DNA from 2 places in the Anaerobacillus sp. ABA4_114 genome. Region 2 is predicted to be linked to the other one. Evidence: predicted binding sites of a transcription regulator. Region 2 holds the regulator's gene; the other holds the start of a gene.
What was found. Region 2 encodes Rex, which represses fermentation and respiration genes when NADH is low (regulators of the CRP and FNR family bind a similar motif). Its sites were predicted from a motif close to TTGTGAAATATTTCACAA; they were not measured.
Positions count from the first base shown of each region.

Region 1 (6,553 bases), 3.6 Mb from region 2:
GTTCTAAATCATGGAGATACGGTTCTTGGTATGAACCTTTCACACGGAGGTCATCTCACACATGGAAGCCCTGTAAACTTCAGTGGTGTTCAATATAATTTTGTGGAATACGGTGTAGATAAAGAGACACATCGCATCGATTACGATGATGTGCTTGAGAAAGCAAAAGAACATCGTCCGAAATTGATCGTTGCAGGTGCGAGTGCATACCCTCGTGAGATCGACTTCAAGCGTTTTAGAGAGATCGCTGATGAAGTAGATGCTTATTTGATGGTCGATATGGCGCACATTGCTGGCCTTGTCGCAACTGGACACCATCCTAATCCAGTTCCATATGCAGATTTCGTAACAACAACGACTCACAAGACGCTTCGCGGTCCACGCGGTGGAATGATTCTTTGTAAAGAAGAATTCGCGAAGAAGATCGATAAGTCTATGTTCCCAGGTCTTCAAGGCGGTCCTCTCATGCACGTGATCGCTGCAAAGGCAGTGGCTTTTGGAGAAGCACTATCTGATGAATTCAAGCAATACTCTGAGAACATCATCAAGAATGCTAGAAAACTAGCTTCTTCTCTTGAAAAGGAAGGCATTAACCTAGTCTCAAATGGAACGGATAACCATCTCGTACTATTAGACCTTCAAAGCTTAGACATTACTGGAAAAGTTGCTGAAAAAGCGCTTGATGATATCGGTATTACTACGAATAAAAATACAATTCCGTTCGATCCACAAAGTCCTTTCGTAACGAGCGGACTCCGTATCGGAACGGCTGCAGTTACGTCACGTGGCTTCGGTGAGCAAGAAATGGAAGAAATCGCAAGTATCATGAGCGACGTTCTTCACAACATTGAAGACGAAGCTGTGCTTAAGAAAGCGGAGCAGCGTGTCATTGATCTAACAAATAAATTTCCAATGTATGAAGATCTTTCCTATTAATAGTAAAGATTGAAAACACCCAGGGGCTATCGAGTACATTCGATAGCCTTTTTTTACTGTCTTCGCATTGCATATGACCTATTTTCGATCAATGAGTGCGAATATTTTATCATCTTAGAAAACCTTGAATAAGTCCTCGTTTTTCTGTAAAATTGCGAAGAAGATTGTGGAACGATACTAAAATGAGAAGGGGAGATTGTACAAATGGGTAAAGTATACGTGTTCGATCATCCATTGATTCAGCATAAGCTTACATACATTCGAGACGAGAAAACAGGCACTAAGGAATTTCGTGAATTGGTCGATGAAGTTGCTGCTCTGATGGCTTATGAAATTACGAGAGAACTTCCAACTGAGGAAGTCATTGTGAAGACTCCTGTAACTGAAGCGAAATCGAAAGTCCTTTCAGGTAAAAAACTCGGACTTGTTCCGATTCTAAGAGCTGGACTCGGTATGACAGACGGAATCCTTAAGCTTATTCCTGCTGCAAAAGTAGGACACGTTGGACTTTACCGTGACCCTGAAACACTTCAGCCGGTTGAATACTACGTAAAGCTCCCTGCAGACATTGAGGAACGTGAATTCATCGTGATCGACCCGATGCTTGCTACTGGCGGATCCGCTGTTGAAGCGATCAACTCGATCAAGAAGCGCGGTGCACAAAACATCAAGATGATGTGCTTGATCGCAGCTCCAGAAGGTGTTGAACTTCTTCAAGAAGCTCATCCAGATGTAGACATTTTCATCGCTGGTCTCGATGAAAAACTAAACGAAAAAGGATATATTGTTCCTGGACTAGGCGACGCTGGTGATCGTCTTTATGGAACGAAGTAATCGAGAACCTCTCCAACATGGAGAGGTTTTTCTTTTGCTATCAGAAATGTAGTGACTTCCGCTCCAGGATGCTCGCTTTCCGCGGGGCAGAGGGAGCCTCCTCGTCTCTAACGCTCCTGCGGACCCGTCCCGCACATTCCGCAGGAGTCGACCATCCTTCCCCTCCAAATCAATGTCACTAAACTTCACTCAAACCCGGTCCTTTTAAAAGCAAATTAGTGACAGAAGTAAAAAGTAGTTACTTGAACGTTGAAGGAAAGGTTAGCTTCGCTTTATCTTGTTGGGGTCTGTACTATTCACAAACTGAAAAGATTATAAAAATCTTACAAGCTAACCCTCTTCTAATTAGAACGGTTTTTGTTTTAAAAACTGTCCCACTCACATAAAATGTGAAAAAAAAGTGACAATATTGTTCGAGTTTATCCGCTAAATTTTACCTCTTTTCTATATAAGGTTTCGCAGAAGACTTGAAAGCGTTATAATCCTTGTGTATATGGGGATTTTGGGACGCATTTCGATTTGTGAAGTTCATCACACCATTTGCTTGAAACACATTGACATGGTTGGATGCCTATTGTATCCTTACAAAGGGTATAGTGATAAGGTTTTCATCCGCACAGGAGAGACGATCTCTCCCTAAACTAACCTCAACAGAAAAGGGGCGCTTCATTTGAAGGCGATGGCACTTTACTCAACCATCCTGTCTTACCTTGTCGGATCGATACTCACAGGGATCTTCCTTGGAAAATGGATGGACAGCCTTTTCGACACTTTTCCACTTTTTCTTGTCATCGGACTCCTATTAGGGCTCGGTGGAGGAATATATGGACTAGTTCGTCTTCTACATAAGTTTACAGGGGAAGATTAAATGACAGAATATAAACAACATTTCCGCCGCTACTTACAATACACCCTGTATCTGCTCGCAATCTTCGTTCTAGGTTGGGGAGTTACCTCAAGCAAAGCATTATTCCTCGGGTTAATACTAGGAACCATATTTAGTATTTATAACCTATTCAACATGTTCCGTAAAATAAATCGACTTGGACAAGCTGCTGAAGAAGGGAAGAAAGCAAAATCTCTCGGCTTCTTAACAAGGTTAGCTGTGGCTGGACTAGCTGTTGCAATCGCGACTCGATATCCGGAACTGTTCAACTTGCTAGGTGTGGTAATTGGGTTGATGGTGACCTACATTATCATTCTCATAGATTCAATACTTCAAATACGCTTTAAGTAGGAAGAGAGGTGAAAAGCTGTTGGAACATAATGCACCTACAACTGGCGAAATATTAGGCATTACTTTTAATCTTTCCAATGTACTCATGATTACGATCGCATCCGCTATCGTTTTCATCCTTGCAGTTGTAGCAACTCGCTCACTAGCAATGCGACCAACTGGTTTGCAGAACTTTATCGAGTGGGTGATGGACTTTGTGAAAGGTCTGATCTCAAGCACCATGGACTGGCAAACAGGAGGACGATTCTTGTTTCTTGGGATGACGCTACTCATGTATATCTTCGTCTCAAACATGCTTGGTCTTCCATTCGCCATTTCGTTTAATGACGAACTATGGTGGAAGTCTCCAACTGCAGACCCGACGATCACGCTGACACTAGCAACGATGGTCGTGGTGCTCACACACTATTACGGTGTGAAAATGAAAGGTGCAAAGGAATACGGTAAAGGATTCTTTACCCCAATGAAATTCCTATTTCCTTTCAAGTTAATCGAGGAATTTTCAAACACATTGACGCTTGGTCTTCGTCTTTACGGAAACATTTTTGCCGGTGAGATCTTGCTTGGACTCCTAGCTGGACTTGGAGCTGCAGGAATCGGCGGAGCGCTTGGAGCCTTTCTTCCTATGCTCGCATGGCAAGGATTCAGTATCTTTGTCGGTACAATTCAGGCGTTTATCTTTGTAATGCTAACCATGGTTTACATGGCACACAAAGTGGCAGACGACCACTAAAAAACAGTATTAATGAACTTTTCATTATATAAAAAATCTATTTTTATGAATATTAAGGAGGAAATTTAGCATGGGTTTAATCGCAGCTGCAATTGCAGTAGGTCTAGCGGCAGTAGGTGCCGGTATTGGTAACGGTCTTATCGTAGGACGTACAGTAGAGGGAATCGCTCGTCAACCAGAACTTAGAGGTACTCTTCAAACTACAATGTTCATCGGTATCGCACTAGTTGAGGCACTTCCGATCATCGGTGTAGTAATCGCATTTATCGTAATGGGTCAATAATTACTTACGAAACTTTATAGAAAAATCGTAACGTTTCATGATGGCGGAGAAAGTTTCGAAATGAAACCTTCGCCATTCGTTTTGTATGATCTCTGAAGGGAGTGAACACGTTGTTCAACAGTCTAATTCTTGGAGCTGGCACAGGGATTCACGCTGGTGATATCCTTTATCAGCTTTTCGCATTTATCGTGCTTCTTGCTCTATTGAAAAAGTTCGCTTGGGGCCCGTTGATGGGTATCATGAAAGAACGAGAGCAGCATATCGCTAGTGAAATCGAATCTGCTGAAAAGAACCGTAAAGAAGCTGAAGCTTACTTAAATGAACAGCGCGAAGAAATGAAGCGTGTTCGTCAAGAAGCGCAAACTATGCTTGAGAACCAAAAGAAAATGGCTGACCAAAAAGGTCAGGAAATGATTGAAGCAGCACGTCTTGAGGCTGAACGCTTGAAAGAAGCAGCAACAGCTGACATCGCTCGTGAACGTGAAACTGCTGTAGCATCACTGCGCGAGCAGGTTGCATCTCTATCTGTAATGATCGCTTCCAAAGTTGTTGAGAAGGAACTGGACGAGCGTTCACAGCAGAAGCTGATCGATGACTACCTTTATCAGGCAGGCGGTCAGAAATGAGCAGGGACCTTGAAGTAATCGCAAAACGTTATGCTAACGCTCTTTTTGAAATTGCTCATGAGCAAGGAACCGTTGAGCAAGTGAAGCAAGAGCTTGCAGTCGTTAACGATGTATTCAATGAAACTGACGACTTGATGGAAGTGTTCGCACATCCTAAGTTTACAAATGCGCAAAAGAAAGAAGTCATCCAAAACAGCTTTGGAAAGTCACTTTCAGCGCCAGTTTTAAATACGCTTCTCACATTGGTTGAACGAGATCGTATCGCGATCGTTTTCGATCTCATCAACCACTATCATATGTTCGCAAATGAGCAGCAGCAAACAGCTGCAGCTAAAGTGTATTCTGTAATGCCTCTTTCAGAGGAAGAGCAGAACAAGATCTCTGCAGTTTTTGCAGAACGAGTAGGCAAGAAAACACTTCAAATCGAAAACGTGATCGACCCAACTTTGATCGGTGGTATCAAAGTACGTGTCGGAAATCGCATTTTTGATGGAAGTATCAGCGGTAAACTTAAACGCATGGAACGTCAATTAGTTTCAGCGAAAGGCTAGAAGATAGGGGTGAATATGCATGAGCATCAATGCTGAAGAAATCAGTACTCTGATAAAGCAACAGATCTCAGATTATCAAGCTGATATTAAAGTTGATGATGTAGGTACCGTAATCCAAATCGGTGACGGTATCGCTCGTGCCCACGGTCTTGATAACGTGATGGCAGGAGAACTTGTTGAATTTTCAAATGGTGTAATGGGTATGGCTCAGAACCTGGAAGAAAATAACGTAGGTATCATTATTCTTGGACCTTACACGGATATTCGTGAAGGTGACGAAGTTCGTCGTACTGGCCGTATTATGGAGGTTCCAGTTGGTGAAGAGCTTCTTGGCCGTGTTGTTAACCCTCTTGGACAGCCTGTTGATGGACAGGGTCCACTTGGTACTTCAAAAACACGCCCAATCGAAAGTCCGGCTCCAGGTGTTATGGATCGTAAATCCGTACACGAGCCTCTTCAAACAGGAATCAAAGCAATTGACTCTCTTATTCCAATCGGACGTGGACAGCGTGAGTTGATCATCGGTGACCGTCAGACTGGTAAGACATCAATTGCGATCGATACAATTCTTAACCAAAAAGAAGAAGACATGATCTGTATCTATGTTGCGATCGGGCAAAAAGAATCTACGGTTCGTGGTGTTGTTGAAACACTTCGTAAGCAGGGTGCACTTGATTACACAATCGTTGTAACTGCATCTGCATCTCAGCCGGCTCCACTTCTTTTCCTAGCACCATATGCTGGTGTAACGATGGGTGAAGACTTCATGTATAACGGCAAGCACGTTCTTGTTGTATACGATGACTTAACAAAGCAGGCTTCTGCATACCGTGAACTTTCCCTATTGCTACGTCGTCCTCCAGGTCGTGAAGCATATCCAGGGGATGTATTCTATCTTCACTCCCGCTTACTTGAGCGTGCAGCGAAGCTTAGTGATGCAAAAGGAGGCGGCTCACTAACAGCCCTTCCATTTATTGAAACGCAAGCTGGTGACGTATCAGCTTATATCCCAACAAACGTTATTTCCATCACGGATGGACAGATCTTCCTTCAATCTGACCTCTTCTTCTCGGGTGTACGTCCGGCGGTTAACGCAGGTCTTTCCGTATCCCGTGTAGGTGGATCCGCTCAGATTAAAGCGATGAAGAAGGTTGCGGGTACACTCCGTCTTGACCTTGCATCTTATCGTGAACTAGAAGCATTTGCTCAGTTTGGTTCTGACCTTGATAAAGCGACTCAGGCTAAGCTAAACCGTGGTGCACGTACAGTTGAAGTACTGAAGCAGGGACTTAACAAGCCGCTAGCAGTAGAGAAGCAGGTTGCGATCCTTTACGCATTGACTCGCGGATTCCT
Region 1 is NZ_JBSWUM010000001.1:328,537-335,089, forward strand. It holds gene glyA (serine hydroxymethyltransferase) at 1-936, shown strand, start outside; gene upp (uracil phosphoribosyltransferase) at 1,141-1,770, shown strand; gene ACXAEY_RS01670 (AtpZ/AtpI family protein) at 2,450-2,638, shown strand; gene ACXAEY_RS01675 (ATP synthase subunit I) at 2,639-3,007, shown strand; gene atpB (F0F1 ATP synthase subunit A) at 3,027-3,740, shown strand; gene atpE (F0F1 ATP synthase subunit C) at 3,811-4,023, shown strand; gene atpF (F0F1 ATP synthase subunit B) at 4,134-4,649, shown strand; gene ACXAEY_RS01695 (F0F1 ATP synthase subunit delta) at 4,646-5,200, shown strand; gene atpA (F0F1 ATP synthase subunit alpha) at 5,220-6,553, shown strand, end outside.
Region 1: the regulator Rex is predicted to act here: its motif matches at 2,290-2,307, upstream of ACXAEY_RS01670 (AtpZ/AtpI family protein).

Region 2 (6,553 bases):
CATCGCCTTTTGGCTTATCGATCCGCTCCATCTTTTCAAGCTGCTTTCTTCTACTTTGAGCACGCTTTGTCGTAGAGGCGCGGACGATGTTTTTCTGAACAAAGTCTTCTAGTTTTGCGATTTCCTTTTGCTGCTTCTCAAACTCTTTAAGCTGCTGCTCATAGCGCCGATCTTTCTCTTCTAAATAGAAGCTATAATTTCCTTCGAATCGTTCTGCACGGTTTCTTGAGATCTCATATACCTTGTTCACGATTTTATCGAGAAAATAGCGGTCGTGAGAAACGATGAGGATGGCACCTGTGTAGCCTGTTAAATAACCCTCGAGCCATGTGAGTGTTTGGATATCAAGATGGTTTGTCGGCTCATCCAGAATGAGTAGCTCAGGTTTTGTAAGTAAGAGTTTACCGAGCGCCAGGCGCGTCTTTTGCCCTCCACTTAGACTAGAAATCGGTGTTTTATAATCGAAATCTTTGAAGTTAAGCCCGTGAAGGACCGTACGAATATCCGCTTCGTATTTGTAGCCGCCTTTGTCTTTGAAAGCGACCTGAAGCTGGTCATATTCTTTCATGATACGCTGGTATTCCTGCTCATTTTCATAGATAGATGGGTCACCCATCTTCTCTTCGTACCGTCGAAGTTCTTTTTCCATACGACGTAGTTCTTCAAAGACGCTAAGCATTTCATCCCAGATCGATAGGTTCGATTCGAGGCCCGTGTCCTGAGCCATGTATCCAATCCGTACATCTTTCGGTTTGATGATATCTCCTGAATCATAGGAGAGCTGCCCTGTGATGAGTTTTAGAAGAGTAGACTTTCCGGCACCGTTTCGACCAACGAGTGCCACACGGTCTCTCGATTGTACTTCTAGCTTAATATTAGATAAAATAGGGTCAGCACCAAATGATTTTGATACGCCATTTACTTGTAGTGCGATCATTGTTTGTTCACCTCGAATTTCTCTCTTCTCGTTGTATGTTGAATCGAGCGATTTGCTTGATCTACCATTCGATTACGTTCCTTTAAGTTTATCGTAGTGAGGACAAGGTGGGCAACTACAGGAATGTTCATTAAATGGTAATAAAAATTCTTGTTAAAAAACAGCAAAAAGGATAGAAATGGTGTATAGTCACAAGTAGCAGCATTCCATTTAACCTTCTATCATCTATAGAAGAAAGGGGCAGCCATGAGTTCATTTACTCATTTTAATAAAGAAGGCCGCGCACAGATGGTCGATATTACAGAGAAAACTCCGACTGCTCGTACAGCGGTTGCCAAAACGAGCGTGAAGGTTAGTGAAGAAATTTATACTGGTATCAAAGACGGAAATATGAAGAAAGGCGATGTGCTTCAAGTCGCCCAAATTGCCGGGATTATGGCAGCAAAAAAAACGTCTGATCTCATCCCTATGTGTCATCCGATAGCGCTTTCTGGCGTTGACCTTCATTTCGACTGGGAAGTGAGCGCTTCCTTTTATGAGCTTACGATTGAAGCTCATGTGAAAACAAAAGGAAGTACCGGAGTAGAAATGGAAGCGCTGACGGCAGCATCAGCGGCGGCATTAACCGTGTACGATATGTGCAAAGCGCTGGATAAAGGCATCGTTATCGGGGAAACCTATCTCCTTACAAAAACAGGGGGAAAAAGCGGGGATTACAAGCGCGAGTAGGACAACCATAGATTGAGCGCGGAGGTCAATGTGGAGGGTGTTTATGGATATTGATCAAACAAAAATTCCGCAAGCGACAGCAAAACGACTGCCGCTCTATTATCGCTATTTAAAAAATCTTAGTGCATCTGGTAAACAGCGGGTAAGTTCTGCTGAATTGAGCGATGCGATAAAGGTAGATTCTGCTACCATACGAAGAGATTTTAGTTATTTCGGTGCTCTTGGTAAAAAAGGGTATGGGTATAATGTTCATTATCTGTTATCTTTCTTTAGTAAGACCCTAGATCAAGATGAAACGACCAGGGTAGCTCTAGTAGGAGTAGGTAACCTTGGGACAGCGTTTCTGCACTACAATTTCATTAAGAATAACAATACGAAGATCGAACTGGCATTTGATGCGGATGCTGCAAAAGTAAACCAAGAAATTGGTGGTATTCCGGTTTACCATATCGATCAGTTTAAAGAACAGGTGAAGAAGAACGACATCTCAGTCGTTATCCTTACAGTACCCGTTCATGCTGCTCAGTCGATTGCAGATCAGATGGACGAGGCTGGAATTAAAGGGATTCTGAACTTTACGCCAGCACGTTTGACCGTACCAGATCATATTCGAGTGCACCATATTGATCTGGCTGTTGAACTGCAGGCTCTCGTGTATTTTATGAAGCATTATCCTGTATAAACTTACAATCTTAAGGAGGTGACACGCATGGGAATGGGTGGCGCAAGTATCGCTCTAGTTGCAGTTGTTGCTTTGATCATTTTTGGACCTAAGAAACTACCTGAGCTTGGTAAAGCAGCAGGTAACACACTTCGTGAGTTCAAGAACGCAACAAAAGGTCTAGCAGATGACGACGATGATACGAACGATAAGAAAAAAAACGAACAGTAATCGGTTAGGACGGATAGGGAATGGATGAACAAAAACAATCCATCTATGATCACATAGAAGAATTAAGAAAACGAATCATCATCACAGTCGTCGTCTTAATTCTCTCCTTTATTGCGGGACTATTCATCGCAAAGCCGGTCATCGTCTTTCTCCAGAATGCTCCTGAAGCACAGGGGATTCCGATGAACGCTTTTACATTAACAGACCCGTTAAAGGTTTATTTCAGCTTTGCGTTCCTGGTTGCTTTCATTATGACATCGCCCATCGCTCTCTATCAGCTATGGGCTTTTGTTTCGCCAGGACTTTATGATAATGAACGGAAAGTAACGTTATCGTATATCCCAGCAGTCTTTCTCCTCTTTCTTGGAGGAGTTTCATTTTCATATTTCGTCCTGTTTCCTTTTGTCATCGACTTTGTCGGGAATTTGGCAGAAAGCCTCAACATTCAGGAAATGTACGGCGCAAATCAATACTTCACTTTCTTGTTTCAGTTAACGTTACCATTTGGCTTTGTGTTTCAGCTGCCTGTGATCGTTCTTTTCTTTACAAGACTCGGAATTTTAAATCCTGCCATGCTTGTACAGATTAGGAGATACGCGTATTTTGGACTCCTCGTCATAGCGGGAATGATCACACCGCCTGAAATTATTTCACACCTCATGGTTTCGGTACCACTGTTTTTACTATATGAATTCAGCATTCTTGTGTCTCGCTATGGTTATAGAAAGAGACTACAAGCAGAGGCGAAGCGTCAATTGGAAGAGCAGGATTCGGAACAGGAAGCATAACAAAAGCGATAGGATAGCCCTATCGCTTTTTGTTTTGATCTTTTTTCTTCAGTTGATTGATTTTCTTTTTAAGTAAAAAGAAGCGAATGGAGTAAGCGAAATCAACTGTGGCGAGCACCATCAGTAGTATCGTCCAAAGGCTCCACATATCTGCATCAGAACGGGCGCTTTGAATCGCAAGGTACGTGAAGATCGAACCGAGCCCTGCGTAGAAAAACCCCATTAGAGTTGGTGAAAATCTCATGTAAGTACTCCTCCAATAAATGATTGCATTTGTTCCGCTTTCTTCTGTAGTTCTGCTAGATCATCTGCAAAGAAGATGTTAATTAAGACAACAATCGTATTCATCGTCATATGAGCGACAATCGGTACGATCAACCGCTTCGTTTTTACATATAGAAACGCGAACGTAAGTCCCATCGCAGTATAAACAAGGATGTGGTCGAAATCCAAATGGATGGCTGCAAAGATAACCGAACTCGCGATTCCAGCGATCCAAAAGTTAAACCGTGTATAGAGTGCCCCGAAAATCACTTTTCTAAAGACGATCTCTTCAAGAATTGGGCCAATGATCGCTATTACAAGGATGAAGATCGGTGATGCCTTCGCAACATCCATCAGCATCTCTGTATTTTCTGATCCAGGTTCGATTCCGAATAAATTGACTTCGATCATCGCTGCGATAATTTGAGCAAAGTAAGCCATGAAGATACCAAGAATGCTCCAGCTTACCGCTTTCCCTGCTGATACGCGGGTAGAACGTTCAAACGGCTCGTCAGGAGTTGAGCGGAGTAGAAACAGCATGATGATGAGTGCTGTAAAAAAGCTCACAACCGAGTAGCTTACGACTGGGTTCGGAACATCTAGGGATTGAAATAGTTTTGCACCCGGATATCCGGAAAGCTGCATAACAATATAAGTAATTAAGATAGTCCAATAGTGTTTTGCCAAGAAGCATAACTCCTTTTAGTGGTTTGCATGCCTAGATAAAGGCATTTTGCATACTTGTATTAGTTTAACACATTTAGGAATGGGAATGCCCTTTAGAAGAGTTTCGAAACAGTGACGAATCTGAAGAGGGAATGTTCTGATAACTAGTACGTAAGTCTTATCTTTTATTTGGAAGAAGTTGATAAATAAAGGAATGCAAATTTTCTGTTAAAAAAATCAACTTTACTACTTGCAAAAGAATAGCGAAATATTTTATTATATACATGTGTTAGCACTCGCCTATGTTGAGTGCTAACAGAAACAATACAAACCATTAATATCCACTGAGGAGGGTGTTTGAGTTGTTAAAGCCTTTAGGTGATCGCGTAGTAGTAGAACCAATTCAATTAGAAGAAAAAACGTCTAGTGGAATCGTACTTCCTGATTCTGCAAAAGAAAAGCCTCAAGAAGGTCGCATTGTATCTGTAGGTAGCGGTGTGTTAACTGATTCTGGCGAGCGTGTAGCTCTTGAAGTTTCAGAAGGCGATGCAGTTATTTACAGTAAGTATGCTGGTACTGAAGTGAAATATGACGGTAAAGAATATTTAATTCTTCGTGAAAACGATATTCTTGCAGTTGTAAGCAAGTAATACAACCACTCAAATAAAATAAGAACTACATAAATTGGAGGGTAACAAATGGCTAAAGATATTAAGTTTAGTGAAGAAGCCCGTCGCTCAATGCTTCGCGGTGTTGATTCTCTTGCAAACGCAGTAAAAGTTACACTCGGTCCAAAAGGACGTAACGTGGTACTAGAGAAGAAGTTCGGTTCTCCTCTTATCACAAATGACGGTGTAACGATCGCGAAAGAAATTGAACTTGAAGATGCATTCGAAAACATGGGTGCTAAGCTTGTAGCAGAAGTAGCAAGCAAGACGAATGACGTTGCTGGTGACGGTACAACAACTGCAACGGTTCTTGCACAAGCAATGGTTCGTGAAGGACTTAAAAACGTTGCTTCTGGTGCTAACCCAATGGTTATCCGTAAAGGAATCGAAAAAGCAACAAAAGCTGCTGTTGATGAGCTTAAGAAAATTTCTAAGCCAATCGAAGGTAAAGAGTCAATCGCACAAGTTGCGTCTATCTCTGCTGCTGACGAAGAAGTAGGTCAATTGATCGCTGAAGCAATGGAGCGCGTTGGAAACGACGGCGTTATCACTGTTGAAGAATCAAAAGGATTCGCTACTGAGCTTGAAGTAGTAGAAGGTATGCAGTTCGACCGCGGATATGCATCTCCTTACATGGTAACAGACTCCGATAAAATGGAAGCTGTTCTAGAAGATCCATATATCCTTATCACTGATAAGAAGATCGCAAGCATCCAAGACGTACTTCCAGTGCTTGAGCAAGTCGTACAACAAGGTAAACCACTCCTTATGATCGCTGAAGACGTTGAAGGTGAAGCTCTTGCAACGCTTGTTGTGAACAAGCTTCGCGGAACGTTCAACGCAGTAGCTGTTAAAGCTCCTGGTTTCGGTGACCGTCGTAAAGCTATGCTTGAAGACATCGGTACACTAACTGGTGCTGAAGTGATCACTGAAGATCTTGGTCTAGATCTTAAGCAAGCAAACATCACGCAGCTTGGCCGCGCTTCTAAAGTTGTTGTAACGAAAGAAAACACAACAATCGTTGAAGGCTCTGGCGAAACTGATAAGATCGCTGCTCGCGTTAACCAAATCAAAGCTCAGCTAGAAGAAACAACTTCTGAGTTCGATAAAGAAAAACTTCAGGAGCGTCTTGCTAAACTTGCTGGCGGCGTAGCTGTCATCAAAGTTGGTGCTGCAACTGAAACAGAATTGAAAGAACGTAAACTACGCATCGAGGATGCTCTTAACTCAACTCGCGCAGCAGTTGAAGAAGGTATCGTATCCGGTGGTGGTACTGCGCTCGTTAACGTTGTGAAGGCAGTTCAAGCTGTTGAAGCAACTGGTGACGAAGCAACTGGTGTGAAGATCGTTCTTCGCGCACTAGAAGAGCCAATCCGTCAGATCTCTCACAACGCTGGTCTTGAAGGATCCGTTGTTGTTGAGCGCCTGAAAGGCGAGAAGATCGGTATCGGCTTCAACGCTCTTACTGGTGAGTGGGTAAACATGGTAGACGCTGGTATCGTTGACCCTACAAAAGTTACACGTTCAGCTCTACAAAACGCTGCATCTGTATCTGCTATGCTTCTTACAACTGAAGCAGTTATCGCTGACAAGCCTGAGGAAAACGAAG
Region 2 is NZ_JBSWUM010000001.1:3,936,402-3,942,954, reverse strand. It holds gene ACXAEY_RS20405 (ABC-F family ATP-binding cassette domain-containing protein) at 1-937, opposite strand, end outside; gene moaC (cyclic pyranopterin monophosphate synthase MoaC) at 1,184-1,666, shown strand; gene ACXAEY_RS20395 (redox-sensing transcriptional repressor Rex) at 1,710-2,348, shown strand; gene ACXAEY_RS20390 (twin-arginine translocase TatA/TatE family subunit) at 2,376-2,558, shown strand; gene tatC (twin-arginine translocase subunit TatC) at 2,579-3,346, shown strand; gene ACXAEY_RS20380 (YdiK family protein) at 3,366-3,590, opposite strand; gene ACXAEY_RS20375 (CPBP family intramembrane glutamic endopeptidase) at 3,587-4,297, opposite strand; gene groES (co-chaperone GroES) at 4,639-4,926, shown strand; gene groL (chaperonin GroEL) at 4,975-6,553, shown strand, end outside.